Regions from separate parts of the Rhizobium sp. 01T437 genome, predicted to be linked through region 1. Evidence: riboswitches for the same ligand, from Rfam matches in the RefSeq annotation. Region 1 holds a riboswitch; the other holds the start of a gene.

Region 1 (7,843 bases):
GCCGAGCGCGAAACTGATGATCGTCGCCGTGCCCATCAGGCCGGCGGTCCAGACCAGCGCGTGGCCGAGCACGGACGTGACCGGCAGCGGGAAATATTTGATCGAGCGGCCGAGATCACCGGTGAAGATGCTGCCGAGATAGGTGAGATATTGCTGCCAGAGCGGCCCGTCGACGAAGCCGAAGGTGAGCTTCAGCGCCTGCAGACTTTCCGGCGGCAGTTCAGCGCCGGCGCTCGAAAACATGATGCGCACGGGATCGCCCGGCATCAGCCGGGGCAGGAAGAAATTGATCGTGGCTGCCGCGATGAAGGCCGCCAGGTAAAAGGCGAGGCGGCGAAGCAGAAAGGCCATGGGGACTCCGTCAAAACAGGAGCGGCGCTTGCCGCGCCGCTCCCGCCGTTTCTAGTGGCTTACTTGACCGGCTCGAGCGCCAGCAGGTTCAAAAGACGTGCCGGGTTGGTACGCGAGATGGACGGATTGACGAAGGGGTTTTCCTTGGTCGACCAGCCGGTGAAGCGCTTGGTGTTGTACTGATACCAGTTCGGATTGTTGAAGACCGGGATGACAGGCATGTTTTCGGCAACGATGCGCTGAGCCTTGTTCATCGCTTCCTTCTGCTTGTCGAGGTCGGCCGTGTGGGTGAACTGGGTCACCAGATCTTCCACTTCAGGGCTGAACCAGCGCTGCGCGGTGAAGCGGGTCTTGCCCTTATCCGATGCGCTGAAGGCGCGCTTGTAGGGGTAGTAGGGCGATGCCGATGCCGGCAGGCTGTTGATCGCTGCATCGAACTTGCCGTCGATGAGGTCGGAGGTCCAGACGGCTTCTTCCGGCGTCTCGATCTTGGCGTCGATACCGACGGCCTGCATGCCTTCGATGGCGATGTTGACCGTGTCGATCCAGTCCGTCCAGGCGTTCGGAACGATGATCGAGAAGGAGATCTTCGAGCCGTCAGGATTGTCGCGCAGACCGTCGCCATCCTTGTCGACATAGCCGGCCGCATCGAGCAGCGCCTTGGCGGCATCGGCGTCATAGGCGCCGAACTTGCCGAAGTCGGCCTTGACGGACGGGTCCGCCCAGCTCTTGTAGAGCTCGCCCATCAGGCCCGGGTCTTCGTTCAGCGTCGGATAGCCGTAGCCGGCGACATCGATCATCGTCTTGCGGTCAAGCGCCATGGAGACCGCCTGGCGGAACTTCACGTCGTTGAAGGCCTTTTTGTTGGCCTCGTTCGACGTTTCGAGGTTGAACAGGAAGGCAACCATGCTGCTTGGCGAGTACCAGTAGTGATAATGGGCCGGATCCTTCGAGACATAGACATTGTCGATATCGGGAATGAAGGAGACGCCCCAGTCGAGCGTGCCGTCGGCGGTCGCCGTCAGGATCTGGTTGTTGTCGGCAAGCTGCGGGAAGCGCATGCAGTCGACCTTCAGATGCTCGGCATCCCAGTAGTTCGGGTTGCGGCACTGGTCATAGGTCTGGCCGGTGAAACGCGGCACTTCCGTCAGCGGGCCGCTGCCGACAGGGTTTTCGTTGGCATAGGTGACCGGATCGGCGACATCCTTCCAGACGTGCTCCGGCACGATCGGCAGCTGCGACAGCTGCTCGGCGGCAAGCGAGCTCGGGTTGGCGAGCGTGAAGCGCACCGTCTGGGCATCGACCGCCTGCACGTCGGTGATGAAGGTCCAGATGCTGACGAAGTCGAGCGCCGGGAATTTCTTCAGATAGTCATAGGTGAACTTGACGTCGGCCGAGGTCAGCGGCTGGCCGTCCGACCACTTGAGGTTCGGGCGCAGCTTGAAATCGATGCTCTTCAGGTCGTCGGAGAGCTTGAAGCTCTCGGCCAGGCGATAGACCGGCTTGTTGCTGTCGAAACGGTTGAAGATGACCAGCGGCTCGTAGATGAAGTCGAGTGTCGACTGACGCGACGAGGTCTGGTTGAACGGGTTGAAGTTGCGCACCCAAGTCGTGGCCGGCTCGATATTGGCCGTCAGGATGGTCTGTGCCATGGCCGAGCCTGACAGCATGGTCAGGGCGGCGGCCGCCAGGATATATTTCTTCATGTCAAATTCCCCTTTTCTTATGCGGTGAAAAATGGCGGCGCCGGTCAGGAGACCAGCGCGCTTGCAAACATGGCTTCGACTTCCGCCTGGGCAGCGCGATAGTCGATCTTGAGAGTACCGAGGCGTGCCTTGCCGGCGGCGATACGCTTCTGTGCGGCTTCGGTCAGCGGGCGTGCGGCCTTGGCTGCGGCTCCGCTTTCCTTGACGTCGCCGTGGCTGTGCAGTGCGATGTCGAAACCGGCATCGAGCACTTGGGCGACGCGTTCCGGCAGGGTGCCCTGCAGCGATTCCATGAAGATGCAGTCGGAGATCAGAACGCCGTCATAGCCCATGTCGTTGCGGATCACGTCATGCATGATCGGCGAGATCGAGGCCGGCAGGTCCGCATCATAGGCCGAGTAGACGACATGGGCGACCATGGCCCAGGGCGTGTCCTTCAGCGCGACGAAGGGCTTGAAGTCGGTGGCAACAAGTGTCTCGCGGGAGGCGTCGACGACCGGGCGCTCCTTGTGGGAGTCGAGCGTGGCGCGGCCGTGGCCTGGAATATGCTTCATGACGGGCATGTTGCCGGTTTCCAGCAGGCCATCGACCACTTCCCGGCCAAGGGCTGCGATGAAATCCGGATCCGGGCCGAAGGAGCGGGCGCCGATCACCGCGCTCGTCGTCTCGAAGACGAGATCGAGAACAGGCGAGCAGCCGCTCGAAAGACCAAGTTCGCTCATCATCGCGCCCATGGCCTGGGAGGAAAGACGCAGCGCCTTCTTGCCGAGGTCGAGATCGCGGCGGGCAAGCTCGGCGAACTGGCCGAAGCTACGGAAGAGCGGCCAGGGGCCGGCATCCATATGCTGCACACGGCCGCCTTCCTGGTCGGTAAAGACGGGCGCATCGTCGCGGCCGACAGCCTCGCGGAAACGGTCGATCAGGATCTTTGCCTGCTCCGGATTACGCAAGTTGCGGCGACCGACGAAGAGGCCGAGCGGATTGGTCTCGCGGAAGAGGGCGAATTCATCGTCCGAAAGCGTCGGATTGGGAAGGCCGACAAAGAGAGCGAGCGGGGTCGAGGACACTATTTCAAACTCCGGTATCAGATGGTCATTTCGGCTGGCTTCGCAGCATGCCTTCGTAAATGCCCTTGTCGGGGGCGGGAATTTCGACCGCACCGGCGGTCTTGACGTAGAAATCGACGGGGCCGGCATCGCCGATGAAGGCATAGGCGTGGCCAAGGGTCTTCATGGTCTGCAGGCAGGCGGAAAAGAGGGCGAGGCCGATACCCTTGCCGCGCGCGGCGGGATCGACGCCAGTCGGGCCGAAGAAGCCGCGGGCCGTCGTGTCATAGCAGGCAAAGCCAGCGAGCTTGCCGTTTTCGACGGCGACCAGGCAGGCGACGGGCTGGTGGGAAAAGGCGACGGTGACTTCACTTGCCCAGTTTTCGCTGAAGTGCTCTCGCACCCAGCCGACAACGACGTGAAGTTCCGGCGGCAGAGCCGGACGGATTGTGATGCCGACGGAGCCGGCTTTTACTTTCAGTTCCGCAAGCTTCGTGGAATATAAGCTCACAAGCAGGTCCGACACCCGAATTCCTCCAGTTATTCTGTTATTGCGGAATGTATCCCCTTTTAATGACATAGCTTTGGATATATAGGCGGCCATGTCAACAGGCTTTTTACGAGGCAGGCTCGGTTCAACTGAGAGTAGGCAAAACAAAACGGCCCGGTTTGACCGGGCCGTTGGGCAATCTTTAAATTGTGATCCGGCTCAGATCCTGGCGTCTTTCCACAGGCTATGGAAATGATGGACAGGTCCATGGCCGGAACCGACCGTCAATTCGCCTGCGGTAGCGACCGCCTGCGCAAGATAGGTTTTCGCGGTCGCGACGGCCACTTGCGGCAGCACACCCTTTGCGAGCTCGGCGGCAAGCGCGCTGGAAAGGGTGCAGCCCGTACCATGTGTGTTTTTGGTCGGTACGCGTTTCGCCTCGAACCAGTGCTGGCCAGAGGCGGTCGACAGCACGTCAGGGCTTTGGTCGCTGTCGAGATGGCCGCCCTTGACCAGCACCGCGGTGGGGCCGAGCGCACGCAGGCGCTCAGCCTGTGACGCCATCTGCTCGCGGCTTTCAGCAACCTCTTCGTGCAGCAGCGCGGCCGCCTCCGGCAGATTGGGGGTCAGCAGCGTGGCGAGCGGCAGCAGGTGCCGCGTCAGCGCATCGACGGCCTGCGGGTCGAGGAGCGCTGCTCCACCCTTGGCGATCATGACCGGATCGACGACGATAGGGATGCCGCGATGAGGTGCCAGCGCCTCGGCAACGGCTTCGGCAATGCCGGCATTGGCGATCATGCCGATCTTAACGGCGTCGACGCGCACATCGGCAAAGACCGCTTTGATCTGCTGGGAGACGAAGTGTGGCGGCACGAGATGCACGCCGGTTACTCCTTGGGTGTTCTGCGCCGTCAATGCTGTCAGCGCCGCCATGCCATAGACGCCGCGCGCCGAGAAAGCTTTGAGATCGGCCTGAATGCCGGCGCCGCCGGAGGGATCGGAGCCGGCGATGGATAAGACGTTGCGGATCATCGGCGGACCTTTTGGATTTCCTCGGCGATGCGGAGTGTCGCGGCCCGCGGATCCGACGTACCGCAGATTGCTGAGACGACAGCAAGCCCATCGGCACCTGCCGCGAAGACGGAAGCGACATGCTCGCTCTTCAGTCCGCCGATCGCAACCGTTGGAACGGGCGCCGCCTTGACCAGCTTCGCCAGCCCGTCAAAGCCGATCGGCTGCTTATGATCGGTCTTGGTTGGAGTGGCAAAGACCGGTCCGATGCCGGCATAGTCGACAATAGCGGGGTCGATGGCCGCAGCCAGCGCTTCGGTCTCGACCGACAGGCCGAGGATCATGTCCGGGCCGATCATCGCACGGGCGGCGGCGGGTCCCATATCGTCCTGGCCGATATGCAGACCGTCGGCGCCAATCGCAACGGCCGCTTCCACGTCATCGTTGATAACAAGCAAAGCGCTGGTACCCTTCAGGATATCTTTGAGCGCCAGACCGGTCTCAATCATCCTTGCCGTTCCGCCATGCTTGTCGCGAAGCTGCACCATAGTCGCGCCGCCGGCGACGGCAAGTCGCGCCGTCTCGACCATGCCGATTCCGGCGCTGAGATCGGGGTCGAGGACCAGATAAAGGGAGAGATCGAAGCGTTTCATGCGGCGCTGATCCTGACCTTTGCATCGAGTGTCGCGCCATCGAGCGCGGCGAGCTGATCGAGGAATCGCCAGGAGAAGGAACCGGGGCCATCCGCATTTTTCGCTGCCTCCTCGCCGGCAACAGCGAAAGTAGCAAGTGCAGCGACAGCGGCTGCGAAAGGGTCGGCGGGAATGGTGGCGGCGAAGGCGCCCGTCAGGCAGGTCAGCGAGCAGCCGAGCGCGGTCACCTGCGGCATCAGCGACGATCCGCCTTCGACGCGCAAGGCCTGCGTGCCGTCAGTCACGAAATCCACGACGCCGGTGACGGCGACGACCGCGCTGTGCCGTTCGGCAAGCAGCCGCGCGGATGCCTCGGCCTGTTCAACTGGGTCACGGCTGTCGACGCCCTGGCCACGGCTCTCGCCGCCGGCAAGTGCGATGATTTCGGAAGCATTGCCGCGAATGATCGTCGGGCGAAGCGCCAGGAGATCGGCAGCAGCCTTGCGCCGGAAGGATGTTGCGTAATGAGCGACCGGATCGAGGACCCAAGGCTTGCCACCCGCATGGGCCGCCGTTGCCGCGGCATGCATGCCGTCGATCCATTGGGTGGAGAGCGTGCCGATATTGACGGTCAAAGCCCCGGCGATCGCGGCGAACTCTCCCGCTTCCTCGGCGGCATGAACCATGGCGGGCGATGCTCCGGCCGCGAGCACCACATTGGCGGCGATGTTCATGGCCACATAATTGGTGATGCACTGCACGAGCGGCGGCTTCGCGCGCATCGCCGTCAACAGCGCTCCGGGTGTCTTGTTCTCCATAGTACCCCTTTCAGGCGGGGCAGGCGCGGGAACGATTGTGCGATGAAGCAGGCTTCGACCCGAGCGACTCCCTCCGCCGGCATTATCCGGTTCAGGTTCGAAGGGTGCTTCTCAGCCAGTTCTTGCGAACCGGCGCCCCTGTCTCTCAACGGCATTCTTTCTTGCAGAGAATGGTGCCGATGTCACTGGCAAAATGACGGTCTTGCAAACGAGTATCCGTACCTGGCGCCGCCGCGCCGGCTAGAGACAGCTGTCATCAGTCAAGCTGGTGTCTGCTTGCAGCCGGTGCGGGAGCTTGCCAATCTCTTCGGCGGTCCCCTTAGAGACGCCGCCGTCTGAAGTCTGGCAAGCTCCGGTACATCAACGCAGCGGAGCCGGAAGCAGATTGCTGGTGAAATCCTGGTACGAAACGGGCCGCAGGAACCTGTATATGGCGAGCGTCCCGACAGACGTCGATCTGCCGTCGGCGGTTGCCGGATAGGGGCCGCCATGCACCATGGCGGGCGATACTTCCACGCCGGTTCCGAAGCCGTTCACGAGCAGGCGTCCGGCCAGCATTTCCAGCTTGGGAACGAGGCGCTTGGCGTCCTGTTCGTCTTCGCTCGTAATGTGCAGGGCAACGGTCAGCTGGCCTTCGAGACCGTCGAGGACGCGCTCGAGTTCGGCGAGATCACGGCAGCGCACGATAAGACCGGCTGCACCGAAGACCTCGTCCTGCAGCTCGTGATGTGCAAGGAATGCAGCGGCTGTCGTCTCGAAGAGAGCGGCCGTGCCTTCGAATTCGCTGCCGGGCTTGCCATTGGCAACGAGACGGACTTCGGGATGCTTTTCCAGCCGGGCGACGCCATCGCAGAATGCCTTGGCGATGGAGCCTGTGAGCATCGTCTGGGCGCCGACATCAGGCAGAAGCTCCCGGGTCTTGGCAATGAAAGTGTCCAGACCTTCGCTGTCGACGGCGAGAATAAGGCCGGGATTGGTGCAGAATTGTCCGGCACCCAGGACCAGCGAGCCCACGAAGGCCGTTGCAATCTCCGCTGCGCGGCTTTTCAGGGCATTCGGAAAGAAGATGACCGGATTGATGCTGCTCATTTCCGCATAGACTGGGATTGGCTGCTTGCGCTCGGAAGAGATTTTCATCAGTGCAGTGCCGCCGCGGCGCGACCCTGTAAAGCCCACTGCCCGGATTCTGGCATCGGCGACGAGCTTCTGTCCGACCTCGAAGCCGGTATCGAAAAGAAGCGCGAACGTGCCGGCATGCAGGCCGGCCTTGGCGACGGCGCGCTGAACGGCGCGGCCGACCAGTTCCGATGTGCCCGGGTGAGCGGAATGCGCCTTAACGACGACGGGGCATCCTGCTGCGAGCGCAGATGCCGTGTCACCGCCAGCAACTGAGAACGCGAGCGGAAAGTTCGATGCGCCGAAAACCGCGACAGGCCCCAGGGGAACGTTACGCAGGCGCAGATCAGGCTTCGGAACCGGCTTGCGGGAGGGATCCGCGCCGTCGAAACGAAGCTCCTGGAACCGGCCTTCGCGAACCTCCTTCGCAAACAGCCGAAGCTGTCCCATCGTGCGTGCGCGCTCGCCCTCGATACGTCCGCGCGGAAGTCCGGTTTCCGCCATCGCCCGCACGATCAGCTCGTCGCCGATAGCCTCGATCTCACTGGCAATCGTTTCAAGAAAGGCAGCGCGTGTCTCCAGATCGGTTTCCCGGTAGGAGGCGAACGCTTCCCATGCAAGCATGATTGCCTCTTCGACGTCTTCGGCGGAGGCGCCACCGAAAGAGACGGGC
Region 2 (7,843 bases), on a different contig from region 1:
AAGAAATCCGCTCCGGCCACCCGGTCCTGCTGCTGCATGTCACTCCCTCGCTCCTTGCTGGATTTTGCAGCGGAAAGCTGCTGCCAGCAAGGGCAGGCTCATCTCAGCCAAGCAGATCGTTGGTGTAATACCCGGAAAAGTCGGGCTTTTCCTTCAGCGCCGCACCATTGGTATCGAGCAGGATGCCATGGTCGAACAGGAAAGCGCCGATCGCTTCGGCCTTGGCCGGATTGATGATGCCGATCGTGCCATTGTCGCCCTTGAGGAAATGGCCTTCGACCAGCGCTTTTTGCGATGCCTTGACCAGTTCGGTATTCAGCAACGCGCCGTTGCTGCCGGCAATCAGGAGGTCACAGGCCTCGTCCGGATTTTCGACCGAATAGGCGTAACCCTTGAGCGTTGCCTGGATGAAGGCGCGGGCATTTTGCGGATTGGCCGAGAGATAGGCGTCGCTGGAAGCGATCGCGGTCGTCTGTTCGTCGGGAATGCCGTAATCGCTATAGCGCCAGCGGCCGACCTGCCGGTTCTCCAGTTGGGCCGCGATGCCCTCCCAGGTGTAGATTTCCAGCGTGAAATCCACGGCGCCGTTATCGAGCGCCTCATAGGCCGAGGTGCCGAGCGTGACATTCTGGAAGGTGCCCTTGCCGCCGTCGTTGCGGATCATCGCGGAGACGAGCGCCTCCTCCCATGCGCCGCCGAAACCGCCATAGGTTTTTCCGTCCAGGTCCTTGGGACTTTTGATATCGTTGCGGCCGCCCTTGAAGATCAGCCTGCCGGTTTCCGTCTGCACGACGGCATAGACGAGTTTCACATCAGCGCCGGCGGCGCGCTGGGTAAAGGTCTCGATCTCTCCGCAAATGCCGAAATCGGCAACGCCGTTCGCGACCAGCGTGCCAGCGCTGGTATCGGCATAGGGCAGGATCTCGACATCGAGGCCGGCGGCCTCATAGAAGCCTTTCGCCTTGGCGACATAAATGCCGATATGATTGGTGTTCGGTGTCCAGTCGAGTGCGATGCGCACCTTGGCGGCGGATTGGGCGAAGGCAGCACGGCCGGCGAGGCTTGCGGCCATGGCGGCAAAAAGGGTTTGTCGGCGGGTGAGAAGCATCGGGACCTCCTCAGGTTCTTTGCGGATGCAGCAATGTTTGAAGAATTTCGGTTTCGATCGCCTGGGCGGCCGGAGAGCCGAGATCGGCAAGCGTGCGCGGCCTTTTCAGCGGCACTTCGAATTCCCTGATCACGGCCGCCGGGCGGGCCGAAAGCACATAGATGCGGTCAGACAGGAAAACGGCTTCCCGCACATCATGGGTGATCAGCAGGGCCGTCCAGCGATGATCGGTCCACATGCCCTGCAGCCATTCCTGCATCTGGGTGCGGGTCAGCGCGTCGAGGGCCCCGAAGGGCTCGTCGAGCAGCAGCATGTCCTGCCGCTGGATCACGGTGCGCAGCAGGGCCGCGCGCTGGCGCATGCCGCCCGAAAGGGCCGCGGGATAGTGATGTTCGAAACCGGCAAGGCCGAAGCGTTCAAACAGAGGGGCGGCAGCCGCTCGCGCCTGGCTGCGGCGCATGCCGTGCACTTCGAGGCCAAGGATCGCATTGTCGATGACGCTGCGCCACGGCATCAGCGCATCACGCTGGGGCATGAAGGCGAATGCGTGCGCCGCTTGTGAAAGCAGCATGCCGTCAAAGAGAATGTCGCCTTTATCGGCCTGCAGCGCCTGTGTCAGCAGGCGGAGGATCGTCGACTTGCCGGAGCCGGAGGGACCGACGATCGAGACGAATTCGCCTCTGGCGATATGAAGAGAAATGTCCTTCAGCACTTCCATGTCGTCGAAGGACTTCGAGACGTTCTTCAACTCAAGCATCCCGCTCATGGGCGTTTCTCCGCAGGAGATTGCCAGGGCATGACGAAACGCTGCACCGCCAGCGTGAGACCGAAGAGGCAGAGGGTCAGGAGGGCGCTCACGACGACGGCGGCAAGCACGAGGTCGGGCCGGAAATTGTTCTTGGCATTGAGGATATAGATCCCGAGGCCACGTGCGGCACCTGCATATTCGGCGAAGATAGCGCCGACCACGGCATAGGTGATCGAAATGCGCAGGCCGGCAAAGAAGAAGGGCATGGCGGAGGGGAGCCTTGCCAGGCAGAAGATGCGCCAGCGGCTTGCCTTCATGGAACTCAGAAGCTCGGCGATATCCCGGTCCGTCGCTTCATAGCCCTGCAGCAGGGCGACCAGCAGCGGAAAGAAGGTGACGAGAGCGACGAGCAGAAGCTTCGGCAGCAGCCCGAAACCGAACCAGAGCACGACCAAGGGGGCAATCGCGACCAGCGGCAATGTCTGGCTGACGATGAAGAGCGGCAGCAGCGCGCGGCGCATGAAGGGCACGAAATCCATCAGCACAGACGAGGCGAAGGCGAAGACCAGCGACAAAGCGAAACCGCCGAGCGTCGCGCCAAGCGTCGGCCAGGTATTGTCGAGCAGCGCCTGCCTGTTCAGCCAGCCCTGCGTAAGGATGCGCGAAGGCGAGGGCAGGATGGAGGGTTTGATGCCGGAGAGATCGACATAGAGCTCCCAGACGGCCAAGAAGGCAAACACGGCAAGAATGGCGGGCAAGGCCCGCCTCAGTGGTGTAAATATCGAATCCGGTTTCGATAAGGTCATTGCCGTCAGGCGTCTCAGGCTTTGCTCGGGCTGTTCGCGGAGACCGTGATATCCAGCGTCACATGGCCTTCGGGATCGCCGAAGCGATAGAAGGCTTCATGAATGGTCGCGAAGATCGCGCCGGCGTCGCCGCGCAGCTTGGTGCAGAAATTCTTGGAGCGGTCGAATGTGCCCGAGCGCTTCAGGAAATCGATGCAGCCGTAAATCTCGTCCATATGGGTGCCTGTTCCCATAACGTACAGAGAAAATTGGGCGGCCGTTGGCTGGCCGGTTTCTGTGGTGTCCTTGACTGCCGCGATCGCGGCTTCCACTCGCTCGGCGAGCGGCTCGGATCGATTGGAAGACAGGCCGGCGCCGCAGATTGCATCATCCGGTTCGCCGGGGCAGCCCCGCGAGATCGCGGCGGACAATACGCAATGCTCGCCGCTTGCGGCAGCCGAGACGAAGAGGTCGCGCATGGCGGCAAACAGCACGTCGGGCGGGCCGACCATCAGCGTGGAAATATCGTCGGTTTCGATGCGAAGATGATCACGATAGGGGTCAAGAGCCTTGATCGCTTCAAGGATGATGCCGACGAAATTGCCGGACATCGGATATAGAGACACTTGTGCGCCGGAAAACATTTGGACCTCGCTCCGCTGGCATTACCCAGATCAGCTTTGAAGGGTCCGGAGGCATGCGCCTCACATCTCAGCCCCGGCAATTCGGAGCTCCCCCGTGAAATTGTGGCGGAAGCTAGCACCGGGCCTGCGATACCGCAACCGTAAAATTCCCATCCGGCTACACGGTCGGAAAGGGCCAGGGCAGTTCGGACGCAGCTGTCAAGTGTCGGGAGGAACACCCGGACGGAGGTCCTGTCCGGGTGYCCAGCCGGTTCCGTACCTGCCAGAAACGGAATCGGATGTCGTTGTCTCAGGCGGCGATGCCGGCATAAGGAGTGTCGCTGCGGGCAGCGATCAGCGCCTCAGTCCACCATTGCAACTGGGCCATCATTCGGGAAAGCCGGCGCAACGCATCCTCCGGATCCTGCAGCCGGCCGTCATTGTCGAAACGGCGCCAGGGGGAACTGAAGCTGACGGCATCGCAGATCGTGACGGCGTGAAGCTCCGCAAAGACGAGGCGGAGCTGTTCGACCGCCCGCAATCCGCCGGAGACGCCGCCATAGCAGACGAAAGCGATCGGCTTGCCGTGCCAGGGCTCGGCGAAGAGATCGATGAGGAATTTCAGGGAAGCGGTGAAGCTGTGGTTATATTCCGGCGTGACGAGGATGAAGCCATCGGCCTGATGGAGCCTATCTGCAAGCCGTCTTGCCTCCGGATGATGCGGTACATGCTCTCGCGGCAGCGAAAATGCCAGCGGGTCGATGATGTCGATCTCGAATTGTGGAAAGCGGGTCAGCTCTCTTTCGAGCCATTTCACAACCCTGTCGCAGATGCGCCCCTCGCGCGTGCTGCCGTAGATGACGGCAAGCCTCATGGGTTTCCGCATGCATTGCTCCTTCTCGTTGCGGCTTTACGGCCTCGGGAGCGCAGTCTATAAAACCTCAACTAATATTGAGGTCAATGGGTCATGCAGAAAAATCCGGCATTCTCCTTGAGCAGGCTCCTGACGGTGGGCGAGGTGGCAGAGCGCAGCGGACTTGCGGTTTCCGCCCTGCATTTCTACGAGGCGAAGGGGCTGATCTCCAGCATCCGCACCCGCGGCAACCAGCGCCGCTACGGCCGCGATGTGCTACGGCGCCTCGGCATTATCAAGGTGGCGCAACGCGTCGGCATTCCGCTTGCCGAAATCCAGACTGCCTTCGAGACCCTGCCGCAGAGCCGGACGCCGACAGTCGAGGACTGGCAGAAACTGTCGGCGCTGTGGAAGGATGATCTCGATGCCCGCATCAAGCAGCTGAGCCTGCTGCGCGACCATCTGACGGGCTGTATTGGCTGCGGCTGTCTCTCGATCGACGCCTGTCCGCTGCGCAATCCCTTTGACGTGCTCGGCAGGCAAGGCGCCGGTGCGCGGCTTCTTGATCCGGGGGCCTAGACCTTCGGGCTTTCTTTTGGCTGATGGCCGCATATGTTAGGTCTGATTGCGTAAACGGCGGGCCGACCCGCAAGGAGGAGAGCTTCGTGTTTCATCCCAAATTGTTCGAAAACCGCAATGTCGTCGTGACAGGTGCTGGCCGTGGTATTGGCCTCGAAGTTGCCCGACAGTTTCTGGATTGCGGTGCGCGCGTGCTTGTCCATACGGGGCGCCATGGGGAACGCGAACTGCCGGATTTTCTCCTGACCGCCGAATCGGAGCGCCGGGCCTTGCTGTTGCCGGCAGATTTCCTGCAGCCGGGCGGGGCTGCGGAGTTTGCGGAAGAGGCGCTCGAATTCTTCGACAAGGTGCATGTGTTGGTCAACAATGCTGGCACGATGTATGGGCGTTTTCCAGCCGGTGAGCTAACCGATGCCGATTATGAGACTGTCGTGCGCCTCAACCAGACGTCGGTGGTGGAGTTGACGCGGGCGCTGCTTCCAGCGCTCCGCGCGGCTCAGGGCGCTGCTATCGTCAATACGGTTTCGATTTCGGCGCTGACGGGCGGAAGCCCCGGTTCTGCAATCTATTCCGCATCAAAGGCATTTGTTGCGACCTATTCGAAAGCGCTGGCCAGAGAGCTTGCGCCTGATGGTATCAGGGTCAACTGCGTCTCGCCCGGCACGATCGAAACCGATTTCCATGCACGCTATTCATCGCGTGAAAAGCTGGAGCAGACCCGCAAGTCGATACCACTGCAGCGGCTCGGAACGGCAGAGGATTGTGCCCCCGCCTATCTCTTCCTGGCGGCTCCATCGCTCTCAGGTTACATCACAGGTCAAGTCCTGGAGATCAATGGTGGCCAGCTTATTTGCTGATTTGTTTGGACTTTTTTTGGGATTTCGCGACATTTGACGAATTCGCTTCTGCGAATATGATATTGTACTGATCTATCCTATTACCTCCTTCCGAGAAGCAAATGCCATTGCCTAAACCGAAGCCGGGTATGACCGGCCAGGACTTGCAGAAGCTTGCTGACAAAGCCCACGAGGCGAGCGATCTCCTGAAGGCGCTAGCCCATCAAACCCGGTTGCTCATCCTCTGTATCCTGTCGGAAGGGGAAAAGACGGTCGGCGAAATCGAGGATATCCTTGGAATACAGCAGGCTATGGTGTCCCAGCAGCTTGCGCGACTGAGGCTCGAAGGCCTCGTCAATACGCGGCGCGAAGGGCGGCTTGTCTATTACAGCATGGGCAACGAAAGCGTCATGGCTTTCCTCGAATCACTTTTCAGTCTCTTTCCGGTTGCCGAGACGGGCTGAGCCTGCCGGCTCTTGCGAAGCCGAACGGCAAGCCGCAAAGATAGGCCTCATGCCGAATTCGGCAGGGAGGCTGGATGATCGACAAGCTGGAATTCTTCATCGCACTCGCCAACGAGAAACATTTCGGTCGTGCGGCAGAGGAATGCGGCGTCTCCCAACCCACGCTCTCGGCCGCCATTCGCCAGCTCGAAGATCAGCTCGGCGTCATGCTGGTGCAGCGCGGCTCCCGCTTTCAAGGATTGACGCCGGAAGGGCAGCGCGTGCTTGAATGGGCGCGGCGCATCGTCGGCGACACGCGCACCATGCGCGAGGAAATGCGCGCCGCCCGCAAGGGTCTCTCCGGCCATCTGCGTCTGGCGTCCATTCCGACTGCGCTCGCGATGCTGTCGCGAATCACAACGCCCTTCCAGGAAAGGCATCCCGACGTCACCTTCTCCATCGTCTCGCGCAATTCGCTGCAGGTGCTGAGCATGCTTGAAAATCTCGAGATCGATGCCGGCGTCACCTATCTGGAAAACGAGCCGCTCGGGCGCGTCACTTCGGTGCCCCTCTATGCGGAGCGCTATAATCTCATCACCGCGGCCGGCAGTCCGCTCTCGGATCGCGAGAGTGTGACATGGCGTGAAGTGGGTGATCTTCGGCTTTGCCTATTGACGGCTGACATGCAGAACCGGCGTATCATCAACCGGCATTTGGCCGAAGCAGGGGCGACAGTCCATCCGACACTCGAATCGAATTCGATGATCGTGCTTTTTTCGCATGTGCGGACCGGCCGCTGGGCAAGCATTATGCCGCGTAACGTTGCGATATCATTCGGCTTTCCTGCGGAGATCCGGATGATCCCGATCGTCGAGCCGGAAGCGCACCATCTCGTCGGCCTTGTTGCTCCCTATCGGGAACCTTTCACGCCGCTTGTCTCCGCCTTGTTGCATGAAGCAAGAACACTCGTTGAAGACGCGGAACTTTGATAGAAAAAAACTATCAAGCAACGAGACTGCTTTATTGATTGCAGCCTGCTTCCCTGAGACAGTTCGGCAGAATTCGCAATGACATGGGGAGTTTTGCGGTTTTCACGGAACGCGCAAGCCGAAGGGAGGCTGCATATGAACATACCTATCGCTCAGGGCGATATCGCCGGGCGTATCCGCTCGATCGTAGCTGATCTTCGATCCCTCGAAGGCCCACTGCTCCCCATTCTGCATGAGGTTCAGGACGAGTTCGGTTACGTGCCGCAGGAGGCCCTGCCAGTCATCGCTGATGAACTCAATCTTTCTCGCGCCGAGGTCCACGGTGTCGTAACCTTCTATCATGATTATCGTGATCATCCTGCCGGTCGGCACGTGCTGAAGCTCTGTCGCGCCGAAGCCTGCCAGTCGATGGGTGGCGATGCACTGGCCGAGCGTATCAAGACCCTGCTCGGCATCGATTTTCATCAGACGACACTCGACGGCAGCGTCACACTGGAGCCGGTCTACTGTCTCGGTCTCTGTGCCTGCGCGCCGGCAGCCATGTTCGATGGCGAATTGCATGGCCGCGTCGATGACGAACTGGCGGCCGAACTCGTCGAGGAGGCGCGCCGATGACTGTGAAGATTTATGTTCCGCGCGATGCCGCAGCGCTCTCGCTCGGGGCCGAGAAGGTGGCAATGGCGATTACCCAGGAGATCGCCGCCCGCGGCCTTGATGCGACCGTCGTGCGCAACGGCTCGCGCGGAATGTTCTGGCTGGAGCCGCTGGTCGAGGTTGACGTGTCCGGGAAACGGATCGGTTATGGGCCGGTCAAGGCGAAGGATGTCGTCGGGCTGTTCGACGCGGGACTGATGGACGGCGGGGCGCATGCGCTCTGTC

What was found. A riboswitch is a leader RNA that binds a small molecule or an ion and turns the genes downstream of it on or off. The one in region 1 is predicted to bind thiamine pyrophosphate.
Region 2: it holds a riboswitch for thiamine pyrophosphate, as region 1 does, so the genes downstream of both, AC1DM5_RS12660 (YkoF family thiamine/hydroxymethylpyrimidine-binding protein) here and thiM (hydroxyethylthiazole kinase) in region 1, are expected to answer to the same signal.

The regions. Positions count from the first base shown of each region.
Region 1 is NZ_JBFTPM010000023.1:29,270-37,112, reverse strand. It holds gene AC1DM5_RS30900 (ABC transporter permease) at 1-351, opposite strand, end outside; gene AC1DM5_RS30895 (ABC transporter substrate-binding protein) at 411-2,057, opposite strand; gene AC1DM5_RS30890 (glycoside hydrolase family 3 N-terminal domain-containing protein) at 2,102-3,124, opposite strand; gene AC1DM5_RS30885 (GNAT family N-acetyltransferase) at 3,150-3,629, opposite strand; gene thiD (bifunctional hydroxymethylpyrimidine kinase/phosphomethylpyrimidine kinase) at 3,813-4,625, opposite strand; gene thiE (thiamine phosphate synthase) at 4,622-5,257, opposite strand; gene thiM (hydroxyethylthiazole kinase) at 5,254-6,054, opposite strand; TPP riboswitch at 6,106-6,204, opposite strand; gene AC1DM5_RS30865 (aldehyde dehydrogenase (NADP(+))) at 6,415-7,843, opposite strand, start outside.
Region 2 is NZ_JBFTPM010000005.1:366,109-373,951, forward strand. It holds gene AC1DM5_RS12640 (acyltransferase family protein) at 1-38, opposite strand, end outside; gene AC1DM5_RS12645 (ABC transporter substrate-binding protein) at 104-1,108, opposite strand; gene AC1DM5_RS12650 (ABC transporter ATP-binding protein) at 1,119-1,865, opposite strand; gene AC1DM5_RS12655 (ABC transporter permease) at 1,871-2,662, opposite strand; gene AC1DM5_RS12660 (YkoF family thiamine/hydroxymethylpyrimidine-binding protein) at 2,677-3,285, opposite strand; TPP riboswitch at 3,276-3,389, opposite strand; gene AC1DM5_RS12665 (NADPH-dependent FMN reductase) at 3,575-4,150, opposite strand; gene soxR (redox-sensitive transcriptional activator SoxR) at 4,232-4,696, shown strand; gene AC1DM5_RS12675 (SDR family NAD(P)-dependent oxidoreductase) at 4,783-5,553, shown strand; gene AC1DM5_RS12680 (ArsR/SmtB family transcription factor) at 5,655-5,996, shown strand; gene AC1DM5_RS12685 (LysR family transcriptional regulator) at 6,071-6,964, shown strand; gene AC1DM5_RS12690 (formate dehydrogenase subunit gamma) at 7,100-7,579, shown strand; gene AC1DM5_RS12695 (formate dehydrogenase beta subunit) at 7,576-7,843, shown strand, end outside.